3 regions of the Shewanella sp. 10N.286.48.B5 genome follow, and region 2 is predicted to be linked to each of the others. Evidence: predicted binding sites of a transcription regulator. Region 2 holds the regulator's gene; each other region holds the start of a gene.
The links. Region 2 encodes sigma-54, which starts transcription at its own class of promoters, with help from an activator protein. Its sites were predicted from a motif close to GTTGGCACGNNNNTNGNNT; they were not measured.
Positions count from the first base shown of each region.

Region 1: a site for sigma-54 is predicted at 2,705-2,723, ahead of fliE (flagellar hook-basal body complex protein FliE). Genes of this name have one in related genera too.
Region 3: a site for sigma-54 is predicted at 2,716-2,734, ahead of BCU57_RS01190 (CmpA/NrtA family ABC transporter substrate-binding protein). Genes of this name have one in related genera too.

Region 1 is NZ_MCVG02000001.1:455,638-459,915, reverse strand. It holds gene fliG (flagellar motor switch protein FliG) at 1-571, opposite strand, end outside; gene fliF (flagellar basal-body MS-ring/collar protein FliF) at 561-2,255, opposite strand; gene fliE (flagellar hook-basal body complex protein FliE) at 2,310-2,651, opposite strand; gene BCU57_RS01960 (sigma-54-dependent transcriptional regulator) at 2,880-4,223, opposite strand; gene BCU57_RS01955 (sensor histidine kinase) at 4,216-4,278, opposite strand, start outside.
Region 2 is NZ_MCVG02000002.1:327,977-332,254, forward strand. It holds gene lptC (LPS export ABC transporter periplasmic protein LptC) at 1-327, shown strand, start outside; gene lptA (lipopolysaccharide transport periplasmic protein LptA) at 314-1,024, shown strand; gene lptB (LPS export ABC transporter ATP-binding protein) at 1,024-1,755, shown strand; gene BCU57_RS16335 (RNA polymerase factor sigma-54) at 1,890-3,374, shown strand; gene hpf (ribosome hibernation promoting factor) at 3,398-3,685, shown strand; gene ptsN (PTS IIA-like nitrogen regulatory protein PtsN) at 3,688-4,131, shown strand; gene rapZ (RNase adapter RapZ) at 4,128-4,278, shown strand, end outside.
Region 3 is NZ_MCVG02000001.1:269,265-273,542, reverse strand. It holds gene BCU57_RS01200 (ABC transporter ATP-binding protein) at 1-38, opposite strand, end outside; gene BCU57_RS01195 (ABC transporter permease) at 77-985, opposite strand; gene BCU57_RS01190 (CmpA/NrtA family ABC transporter substrate-binding protein) at 1,156-2,472, opposite strand; gene BCU57_RS01185 (sodium ion-translocating decarboxylase subunit beta) at 3,138-4,268, opposite strand; gene oadA (sodium-extruding oxaloacetate decarboxylase subunit alpha) at 4,277-4,278, opposite strand, start outside.

The sequences.
Region 1 (4,278 bases), on a different contig from region 2:
CGTTTAATTCTTGCAAAGCTGCTGGTTGAACTTCTTCTAAGTTAGCAATGCGCATCATTAAATCTAAACGGGTATTTTCAGGGAACTGACTGAAGATTTCAGCCGCTTGATCAGGCTCTAAATAAGATAAAACAATAGTTTGGATTTGTGGATGCTCGTTTTGAATAATGGTCGCCACTTGGCGTGCATCCATCCACTTAAGCGAATCTAAGCCTTTAGCGCCACTGCCCATAATAATTTGTTCAATCAAATTACCGGCTTTGTCTTCACCTAGGGCCGCAGTTAATGCTTTGCGGACAAACTCTTCACTGTTAAAACCAATGGAAGAAAACTTCTGAATCTCTTCCAAAAACAGCTTATGCACCCCAATGACTTTCTCTTGACCAAAGTCTTGCATGGCGGCCATGGCCATACCGACTTTTTGCACTTGTTTTGGCTCTAAGTGCTTTAAGATTGAGGCGGCATCTGCTTCACTTAAGCTCAGTAACAAAATAGCAGTTTTATCAATGCCACTCAGCTCTTCAAGACTAGCCTGTTCGCCTACGGGTGCTGCCAGGGTATTATTTGCCATCTTCTTGTAACCAACTCTTAATTACTTGGGTAGAAAGTTCAGGTTCATTAGCCACTAATGCCCTAATCGACTTAATCATATCATCATCTTTATGCAGGTTTGGTATTTGAATCGAGCCATCATCGGCATAGCTATAATCTGCTTGTTGGCTATTGAGCATACCCAAGGTATCGGCGGCATACTGATCTTCAATCTCAGCCAATTCATGACCTAAGCGCGGCTCTTCGGGCATCTCGACTTCGTCGTTATTAAACAAACGATTTAACATAGGGCGAATCACAAACAAAATCAGCACTAAGACTAAAAACGCCCCTAACACCAATCTCACCGCGCGCCAAAACCAAGGCTGCTCCCACATTTCAGCGGCGGGCAGCTCTTCAATAAGCTGGTTCATAAACGGTACTGTGACCACTTCTAAGCTATCACCACGTTGACTGGTAAAGCCCATCGCCCCTTCAAGTAAGCGACGAATATTGGTTAGCTCTTGTTCGGTGCGCGGAATGCGGGTCACTATGCCACTTTCATCAGCTGGTCCCGGTTTATAATCAATGGCCACCGACACACTGACTCTGCGCACCACACCCACTTGCTGGCGGGTATGGCTGATGGTGGTATCAAGTTCAAAATTACGGGTTGCTTCTCGATGGCTATTGCCATTAACGGCTGTAGTTTGCTCTGCGCCTGCTTCTTGTGGAATATCTGAATCCATAGGAGGCTGATTGGTTAATGCCCCAGGAATGCCACCCATTGATTGACCGCTTGAATTACGCTCTATGGTCATTTCACTGCGTACAGCGGGTAAATCAGGCGAAAAGCGTTTCGCGGTTTGCTCAATCGCGGTGAAGTCCATGTTGACATCCACTTGAGAAGTGAAGTTTTCAGGGCCTAGAATAGGCATTAATATCGAATCGATTTTGTTACGATATTCTGCTTCTTGATGCTGCACTAATTCAAGCTCGCGGCGGGCTCTTGAGGAGGCGCCATCTTGGCTACCTGAATTTAGCAGGCGGCCATTTGAATCGGTCACTGTCACCCGGCTTGGCTCTAAGCCTTGTACTGCTGAGGCAACAATATCAACGATAGAGTCAATTTCTTCTTGGCCAAGGCTACCACGACGAACGCTCACAACTACGGTAGCGCTAGGTTTAGATTTATTACGGGCAAACACATTTTCTTTGGGAATAGCTAATATCACTTTGGCGCGGCTAATACTTTTTAGCTCTTCTATCACTCTGGCTAAATTAACTTCTTGGCTTTGTTTAAGGCGGGCTTGCTCCATGCGCTGACTAACACCAAAACCGCTGTCTTGGCTTAAATAATCGGTTGGTTGACTACTGGCTTCAACGCCTGCACGGCCCAGCAGCAGTTTGACATTTTGATATTTGTTTTCAGGAATACTGACTACATCGCCGGAGATTTTATAGGCAATTTTATTCTTATCTAAAACGTCCAATACTTGGATCATTTCAGCAGTTTCCATTTGCCCTAACGGCCTATATTCAGGCTCTTGCGCCCAAATAATCATAAATACTGCCAGCACAAGACATACAGCTAAAGCCAATATCATAGTGATTTGACGCATAAAGTCAGCACTACCAAACGAGCTTTTCAAGCCAGGTTTATTTTCCTGCTGAATCCCTGTGCTATCGACTTTATCTGAATCTAATACTAGATCTGTGCTCACAATATTTACCTACTTCAATACCAGAATATCAACAACAATACTATTAATAAAAGCCTAAACAGGCATACTCATAATTTCTTTATACGCTTCTACAAGTTTGTTTCTCACTTGCACCGTTGCTTCAAATGCAACCCCGGCTTTTTCACGGGCAATCACGGTATCAGATAAGGTCACAGTGCTATCGCCCATCTCTAATCGGGTGGCTAAATTAGCTGAGTTTGATTGTAAATCAGCCACGCCACCAACCGCTTGAGATAACAATTGGCCAAAGTCAGCACCAGAAGTATTACCGACTTTTTGAATCATATCCGCTTGAATAGGTAAGCCAAGATTAGGCGAAATCTCACCCTTTAAGGATTGCATTTCTTGTAAAAAAGGATTTGAACTAATCTGCATTGTAAACTCCATTCGTCGGATATTTGACGACTTAAAAACAGTTACAATAGAATTAGCAAGTAGGATGCCAACAATAGCTTAAATACACTTAAGCCCATGAAAAGAGCTTAAAAACAACTTGAAAGGGTGAAAAACACACAAAATAGAACCGCTTTAGTAACATCAAAGCGGTTAAGCTAATATTTTAGAATTTAGAGTTAAGTATAAAAATGAACTAAACGTCGATATTTAAGCAGGGACTTGAATACCCAAGTCACGCATTTTAGCCATTTTATAGCGCAATGTTCTGGCGCTAATTCCCAGCTTCTCAGCTACGTCTTTACGGCTACCATTACATAGATTTAAGGTTTCCAAAATAATCACATGCTCTTGAGCCTGCAGTTCGCCCCCAAGCCCGTCCGTTTCAGCAGCGGCCACGGGTTGCTCATTGGGGCTCAAAGTAACATCTTCAGCTTCAAGAATAATATCCGCGCCAGTTATCTCCTCGCCATTATTCAGTATCAAGGTGCGCTGAATAACATTATCCAGCTCACGGACATTACCTGGCCAGCGATAAGCCAATAAACGACGACAAGCTATCTCATCTAACTCTGGCACTGGTGAGACATTAAATGCCTTAGCATGCTTAACCAGCAAGTGCCTTGCTAAGGGTAAAATATCAGCCGGTCGTTGGTTTAATGCCGGCCAGGTTAGTGGAAATACATTAATGCGGTAATATAAATCTTCTCGAAATGCGCCCGATGTTGCCATGGACTTTAAATCACGGTTTGAAGTGGCAAGTACCCTCACATCAAGGGCTATGGTTTTACGGCCACCTAAACGCTCAACTTCACGCTCTTGCAGTACTCGCAACAATTTGGCTTGCAGCCCTAGCTCCATCTCAGAAATTTCATCAAGCAATATGGTGCCGCCTTGAGCCTGTTCAAATTTTCCAGGGCATGCCTGATAAGCGCCTGTAAAAGCGCCTTTTTCATAGCCAAATAAGGTGGCTTCAAGCATATTTTCAGGTATTGCTGCGCAATTAATGGCGATAAAAGGTTTTTCTGCTCGAGGGCTGTTTTGATGAATATAACGTGCTAGCACTTCTTTGCCCGATCCACTTGGCCCCATGATCATCACTGAGGCATCAGAGCTTGCCACCCGCTGGGCAATATTCAGTAGCGCCAAGCTTTTGTCATCGGCGACCACAGGTTGACCTAAATTTTGTTTAAGGGGTAAGTAGCGAGATACCTGATTTAACAACACTTCAGGCGCAAAAGGTTTAGCCAGATAATCCGCCGCACCAAGTTTTATGGCGCTAACCGCACTGTCAATGGTGGCAAAAGCGGTCATTAATAAAATGGGGACTTTACTATGGTTTTGCTGTAAATAGTTTAATAGCCCTAGCCCGCCAATACCTTCCATTTGCACATCACTGATAACCATATCAAACGTCGTGGTTTTCATGGCAATAATGGCCTCTTCTGCAGAGCCCACATCAACGCAGTCATATTGGGCTAACATCAAGGTATCAAGTAAGGCTTCACGCAGCGCGGCATCATCTTCAACTAACAGTAACTTGGCTTCACTCATGGGATCCCTCCACTATTTTTTTGGCTTGTTCCGTGTCTTTAGCCATAGGAAATGA
Region 2 (4,278 bases):
ACTGAGCCTGTCTACCTTATTTATCCTGAAAATGGTGAAGCCGAATGGCAATTAAGCGCAGATTTAGGCAAGCTGAATAATGAAACAGGCAAAGTAGTTTTAGAAAATAATGTTATTATTGATGCAATAAACATCGACGAGCCATTACAATCTTTGACAACCACCATGTTGGCACTCGATATGAACACCATGATTTTGACCTCAGATAGACAAATTTTTGTTACTGGGTCAGATTTTAATATACAAGGTTTAGGCCTGTATGCTGATTTAAATGCTCAAGAACTTGAACTTTTAAGTCAAGTAGAAGGAACGTATGAAGCAAAGTAAACTTTTGATTGCCTCACTACTCAGTGTAGTCAGTATTGCCAGCGCCTATGCAAAAGAAGGCGATTTACAGCAAGAGCTTAAAGTCGCAGCTGTGAGCCAAAAAGCTGACATAAAAAACAATCAGGTCATCTTCTATGGCCCAGTTAATGTGACTCAAGGGTCGATTAACATTAATGCCGACGAATTACGCGCATTTGGCACCGAAAGCGGCACCCAAAAAACCATGGTTGCCACAGGTAACCCTGCGACATTTTCCCAAGAGTTAGATGATGGCCGTATTGGTACTGCCAGTGCCGATGAAATTAAATATGAGCTTGCCACTAGCATTTTAACCTTAACGGGTAATGCTAAATTGGACCAAGCTGGCAGCCAGGTTACTGGTAACCTAATTAGCTACAACATTGAAAAGCAGCAGTTAATTGCTGAAAGCACCGGTACTGGTGAAGATCGGGTTATCACTATTTTTCAACCAGAAAGTCACCCAGACTTGATTGATTCTGAAAAGAAAAAAGATGAGCAACCACATTTACCAGACAGCGCTAAACCCGGTGATGACACGCCACCAGCTATAATTGAAAACAACAATTTATCTGCTGTAGAGGCTGTGAACTCAACTGAAACACCCGAAGTAACTGAATCACTTAACGCTGAGGCGCAGGCGACATTGTCAGCCCCAGCAGCTGAGCAAAATGACTAATGACCCAAATTACGTTAACCGCTGAAAATCTCGCTAAGAGTTATAAAAGTCGCCAGGTAGTAAAAGATGTCAGCCTGACGGTAAAAACCGGCCAAATTGTTGGCTTACTTGGCCCTAATGGCGCGGGTAAAACCACCACCTTTTATATGGTCGTAGGCCTAGTCAAAAGTGATAAGGGCCGCATTCTGATCGATGAAGATGATTTAACCGCAGATCCAATGCATTTGCGCGCCCGAAAAGGCATTGGCTACTTACCTCAAGAAGCCAGTATTTTTCGTAAGCTCACAGTACACGATAATATAATGGCAGTGCTTCAAACTCGCAAAAGCTTATCAAATGAGCAGCGCATTGAAGAACTGGAACATTTATTAGAAGAATTTAACATAACTCATATCCGTGATAGCCAAGGTATGGCGTTATCGGGAGGCGAGCGTCGCCGAGTTGAAATTGCACGCGCATTAGCGGCAAATCCTAAGTTTATTTTATTAGATGAACCTTTTGCAGGGGTAGATCCTATCTCAGTAATCGACATCAAGAAAATTATTCAACAACTTAAAAGCCGTGGTTTAGGGGTGCTAATTACCGACCATAATGTCCGTGAAACACTTGATGTGTGTGAGCGAGCATATATTGTGAGTCACGGAAACTTGATTGCTGAAGGAACACCTGCTGAGATCTTAGTCAATCAGCAAGTTAGGTCGGTATACTTAGGTGAACAATTCAAGCTATAGTTAGCACTATTCAGTTTTTAGTATGGCATTCGCGGCCAACAACAAACCTTAATCTAGTCTATTTTTCTAGGATCATAAACTAGCGCCCACACTGTTCGTCGCGATGATGTAATTCAATTAGGGACAAGCGGTACATGAAAGCCTCACTCCAACTCAAAATGGGTCAACACTTAACCATGACCCCACAGTTGCAACAAGCGATTCGCTTATTGCAACTTTCCTCATTGGAGCTACAGCAAGAAATTCAACAAGCACTTGATTCAAACCCGCTATTAGAGCTTGAAGACGAATTCACTAAAGCCAAAGAGCCCGTAAAAGAAAACGCCCTGCAAACTGACACCGATTTTAGTGATAATAGCCAAGTCACCATAGAAAAAGACACCTCAACGGTTGATACCACTGAATCGCTCACTAAAGATTCTATGCCTGAAGAACTCCCTATGGATACCACATGGGATGAGGTGTATACCGCCTCGCCTACTTCTGGCTCTGGCGCAGTATCGAGCGGTAATGATATGCCGTTTCAAGGCGAAACCAGTGAAGGCTTGTATGAGCATCTTGAATGGCAAAAAAACCTCACTCCCTTTTCTGAAAATGACTTAGTGATTGCAACCGCCATTATTGATGCCATTGATGAGCGCGGTTACCTCACCCAGAGCGTTGAAGACATTTTGCAATCCTTAGGCACTGACGATATCGAACTCGATGAAGTTGAAGCTGTACTTAAACGGGTACAACACTTCGATCCCGTCGGCATTGCAGCGCGAGATTTAAGTGAGTGTCTATTAATTCAATTAGGCCAATACCCTAATGAAATTCCTTGCATAGATAATGTTAAGTTACTGATTAAAGATCATCTTGATTTAATCGCCGGTCGTGACTTTAGGTTACTGATGCGTAAAACCAAGCTTAAAGAAGATGATTTACGTGAAGCCATTGAATTTATTCAAACGCTCAATCCACGTCCAGGCTTGCAAATTACCCCCATTAAAGATGAGTACGTCATTCCTGATGTTACTGTACTTAAAAAGAATGGTCGCTGGGTGGTCGAGCTAAATCCCGATAACATGCCTAAAATTGGCGTTAATCAGCAATATGCAGCTATGGCCAAAGGCGGTTCAAGCCAAGCTGACAGCCAATTTATTCGTGGTCATTTACAAGAAGCTAAATGGTTTATCAAAAGCATCGATAGCCGTAATGAAACCTTACTAAAAGTGGCTAACTGTATCGTACAATTTCAGCAAGGTTTCTTTGAGTTCGGTGAAGAAGCCATGAAGCCGATGGTGCTCAATGATATTGCTGAAGCGGTTGAAATGCACGAGTCGACCATTTCGCGGGTCACGACCCAAAAATACATGCATACCCCCCGTGGACTTTTTGAACTAAAATATTTTTTCTCAAGCCATGTAAGTACCGATGATGGTGGAGAATGCTCTTCTACAGCAATTCGCGCATTTATTAAAAAGCTCGTAGCTGCAGAAAACCCGAAAAAGCCTCTTAGTGATAGTAAAATGGCGACACTATTGGCTGAACAAGGGATTAACGTTGCTCGACGTACGATAGCCAAATATCGAGAGGCAATGCTCATCCCTCCCTCAAACCAACGCAAAAGCTTATAACTTTTGTTATTGGAGGATGACCTATGCAAATTAACCTGACTGGAAACCATATTGAAATAACTCAATCTTTACGGGAATACGTGCAAACAAAATTTTCAAAGCTTGAACGACACTTCGAACAGATCAATAATGTTCACGTTGTGCTCGATGTTCAAAAGCTACAACAGATTGCCGAAGCCAAACTGCACCTAAAAGGCGGTGAAGTGTTTGCTGTATCGCGTAACGCTGATATGTATGTGGCAATAGACGCCCTGATAGATAAGCTAGACCGTCAGGTAATTAAACATAAAGAGAAACTCACTAAGCATTAACGATGGAACTTCGTACCATCCTGCAGCCGGCGTGCACTACCTGTGCCACTCCGGGCAGTAAGAAAAAGGTACTGGAATTAATCAGCAATTTAATGGCTGCCCAGTACCCAACCCTTTCTTCACAGGCTATTTTTGAAAGTCTAATAGCGCGTGAAAAAATGGGCAGTACAGGTATAGGAAATGGCATAGCAATTCCACATGGGCGCTTAGATAATATCGAAGAACCCATTGCTATTTTAATCAAATGCGAAGAGCCAATCGCCTTTGATGCCATAGACAAGCAACCTGTAGATATTTTATTTGCGCTTCTTGTACCTGCAGATCAGTGCCAGCAACACCTAAGCACATTATCTAGCATGGCAGAGAAACTCAGTGATAAATTGATACTTAAACGACTTCGAAAGAGTCATGACGCTACAGAACTTTATCAGGTTATTACTGCATGAAACTTGTCATCGTATCGGGACGTTCAGGTTCAGGAAAATCAGTCGCACTGAGAGTGCTTGAAGATTTAGGTTATTACTGTGTTGATAACCTGCCACTGCCACTGATTGGCAGCCTGCTTGAACAGCTTAAAGATAGTAACGAGCTTG
Region 3 (4,278 bases), on a different contig from region 2:
TCCATGTCGATATTACTAATATCTAAAAATACACTCATAAGATTTATCCTTATTCCTCAACGAACTCTTCAACCAGTTAGTGACTTTTATCCCAAGAGAACCAGCGCTGTAGTGCCAGTACGCCACGGTCTAACAAAAAGCCAATAAAGCCAATCACAATCACTGCCGCCATTATTCGTGACAGAGATTCTGAACTGCCGTTTTGGAACTCATCCCAAACAAACTTTCCAAGCCCTGGGTTTTGCGCCAACATTTCAGCGGCAATTAACACCATCCATGCGACACTCAGGGATAAACGCATGCCAGTAAAAATCAACGGTATTGATGCTGGTAGCACGATTTTTTGTACGTGGGTTAACGGTGATAAGCGCAGCACCCGGCTGACATTGAGTAAGTCAGAATCAATGGATGCCACCCCTATTGAGGTATTGATGACCATGGGCCACAGACTACAGAGGGTGACGGTTAACATGGAGTTGATAAATGATTTAGAGAACATCGGATCCGGTGACACATATAACGCGCTCACCACCATGGTCACCAACGGCAACCATGCCAGTGGTGACACAGGTTTGAATATTTGCACTATCGGATTCACCGCCGCATTAACGGTTTTACTTAACCCCATCCAGATCCCCATGGGGATAGCAATAATGGCGGCTAGTATAAACCCAGACATAACCGTGATAAGTGAGGTCACTATCTGATCGAAGAAGGTTTCCTTACCGGTGTACGTTCTGGTTTTCGCTTGATAACTGGGATCGGCAGCCAGCCTTGCATTATTGCGAACTTGTTGGCGCTCATAAAAAGCCGCCGCCTTTTCTCGCTCGGCATTATGCTCTTGGTAAAGCCCATCGAACTGACCTATAACAGCCACAGGACCAGGAAACTTACCTAGGGATGTATTAATATTATTGGCTGTAATTGACCAAATAACCAAAAACACGGTAATACCGATGAGCGGTAATAATAATACTTTGCTCATTGCCGCTGATTTGGCTAACAACGAAGTTACAGCCGACTTATCCATAGGGAGTCTCTGCGCTAATCTTGCAATGGTTGTCATAGGTCTATCCTCACTTCGATAGCTCTTACTTGCATAAAATCTGAATCAAACTCGACATAAAACTCGAGATAAAGTACTTAAGCTCAGGCTTACAGTTTGTCGCCTTGTTTTAATCCGATACTGAACTTGTTGATATAGGCATTCGGTGCACTACCGTCATACACAATGTCATCAATAAAATGTTGCTGCGGCTTTTTAAAGCCCGTTTCAGTAGCAAAGTCAGGGAAATGTTTGGCATCAATACTTTTATCATCAATTAACGATTGCGCCGCTTTGGCATAGATATCTGGACGGTAAACCTTGGCAGCTATCTCTTTGTACCAAGTATCAGGCTTATCATCTGAAATCTGTCCCCAACGACGCATTTGGGTTAAGTACCAAATCGCATCTGAGTAATATGGGTAGGTTGCGTTATAACGAAAGAACACGTTGAAATCAGGCACCGCGCGCTTATCACCTTTCTCATATTCAAAGGTGCCCGTCATGCTATTGGCAATCACATCGTAATCAGCGCCAACATAGTTAGATTGAGATAAGATTTTCACAGCTGCTGGGCGGTTAGCATTGTTGTTTTCGTCTAACCATTTAGCCGCTTTAATTAATGCTCTAGTTAAGCGAATAGTGGTGTTTGGATACTTTTCAGCAAATTCTGCAGTAATACCAAATACTTTTTCAGGGTTATCTTTCCAAATTTCATAATCGGTAACCACTGGCACCCCGATGCCTTTAAATACCGCTTGTTGGTTCCAAGGCTCACCAACGCAGTAGCCATAGATGGTGCCAGCTTCAAGGGTTGATGGCATTTGCGGTGGCGGCGTAACAGATAAGTAAGCTTCAGCGTCAAGTTGTCCTGAAGTATCACCTTTGTGAGGCGCATAAAAACCGGGGTGAATACCACCAGCGGCTAACCAATAACGTAGTTCATAGTTGTGGGTAGAGACTGGAAATACCATGCCCATCTTAAAGGGCTTACCTTGCTCGTTATATTTATCTACCACAGGTTTGAGCGAGTCTGCTTTAATGGGATGAACCGGTTTACCATCAGCATTTTTAGCGATGTTAGGCTTCATTTGCGCCCAAATATCATTGGATACAGTAATAGCATTACCATTTAAATCCATTGAAAAAGGCGTAATGATATGGGCTTTGGTACCATAACCAATCGTGGCTGCAATAGGCTGACCTGCTAGCATATGCGCCCCATCTAAGCGGCCATCAATCACGCCGTCCAGTAACACTTTCCAGTTAGCTTGAGCTTCGATGGTGACGTATAAGCCTTCTTCTTCGAAATAACCATTTTCATAAGCGATAGCGATAGGCGCCATATCGGTCAGTTTAATAAAACCAAATGTCAGCTCTTCTTTTTCAGGAAAGCCTACTTCTGCAGTGGCAACATTAACTTGCATCGCTGCACCAATACTTAGCGCGACCGCAAGCTGTTTAAAAGACGTTTTCCAGTTCATCGTTTATCCCTTTTAAGTTTAAAATGACTTAAAACAAAAAAGGCGCTTTAATTATCCCTAAGGAATAATTAAAGCGCCTTTGCTTTATCGTTAATGTGTTCCATCTTGTCGCTCTGCATAAATATTCAACAAACTGCAGATTAAACCAATAAATAGTCTCAATGACGAGTATTGTTGTCATAGTCCATTCAGTAACCATGCCATAAATGTAAACCTCTGTTATAAATGATTAAATGTGTTTGCAACTGAAAAACCTATTGCCCCTAAGCGTCCGTAACGGTGCAAGATAAAATACTGTTGCACTTTTTTGGGCAGCATTTAACTTTAGACTAGCACCGGAACTTGGGGTTTAGTTGCTGACTGTGTAGGTGATTGCGTATGTGATTGTGATTGTGTTAGTCGCAGAGTAAATGATTAAGTCATGGCTGTGTCGATAACTAAACCGATAGATAAGCAAATGAAATTGAGCTACCGATATAAAAAAGCCACTTAATCTGGTGATTAAGTGGCTTTTATTTAGCAACTAATGCGAGTAACTAATCTGAATCACTAACTTAAGCTAATTGAGACGCATTAGCTGATGGTTACTCTTGTTGAAACAACTCTGGTTAGCCTAATACCGCAAGTAGTACACCTGCAGCAACAGCACTACCTAATACACCAGCCACGTTTGGCCCCATAGCATGCATCAGCAAGAAGTTTTGGTTATTAGCTTCAAGACCTACCTTGTTAACAACGCGCGCCGCCATCGGCACTGCAGAAACTCCTGCTGCGCCAATCAATGGGTTAACTTTGCCACCAGATAGCTTAGACATGAACTTCGCCATTAATACCCCTGAAGCAGTACCAATACTAAATGCCACGGCACCTAAAATAAGAATACCCAAGGTTTCAATGCGTAAGAACTGTTCTGCCTGTAATTTAGAGCCTACAGCTAAACCTAAAAAGATAGTCACAATATTGATAAGCTCGTTTTGCGCGGTAGAAGATAGTCTATCAACCACGCCAGACTCACGCATTAAGTTACCTAAACAGAACATGCCCACTAAAGGCGACGCCGCTGGTAGGAACAAAATCGTTAGACCGACAACCATCAAGGGAAAGATAATTTTCTCTTTCTTACTGACTTCACGTAGCTGCTCCATTTTGATGCTACGCTCTGACTCATTGGTTAATAGACGCATAATTGGCGGCTGAATTAACGGCACTAATGCCATGTATGAATAAGCTGCAACAGCAATCGCACCTAATAAATCAGGGGCTAGTTTTGAGGCTAAGAAAATCGCAGTTGGACCATCTGCACCACCAATAATCGCAATGGCTGCGGCGTCAGTCATGCTGAACTCAAAACCCGGCACCACATTAAGAGCAATTGCACCTAATAAAGTCGCAAATATCCCGAATTGGGCTGCAGCGCCCAACAATAAGGTTTTTGGGTTAGCGATTAATGCACCAAAATCGGTTAATGCCCCCACGCCCATGAAAATCAGTAATGGAAATATGCCGGTCTCAATGCCCACATGGTAGGCGTACCAAAGTAAGCCGCCTTCTTCAGTGAAACCCGCATTTGGAATATTCGCCAGTATGGCACCAAACCCAATAGGCAATAATAGTAATGGCTCGAAGCCTTTTGCTATTGCGAGATACAGTAATAAACCGCCTATTGCCATCATAAATAATTGATCAAGAGCGAAGTTAGCAATGCCTGTCTCAGACCAAAAGGCCAGTAATCCTTCCATGCTATCTCCT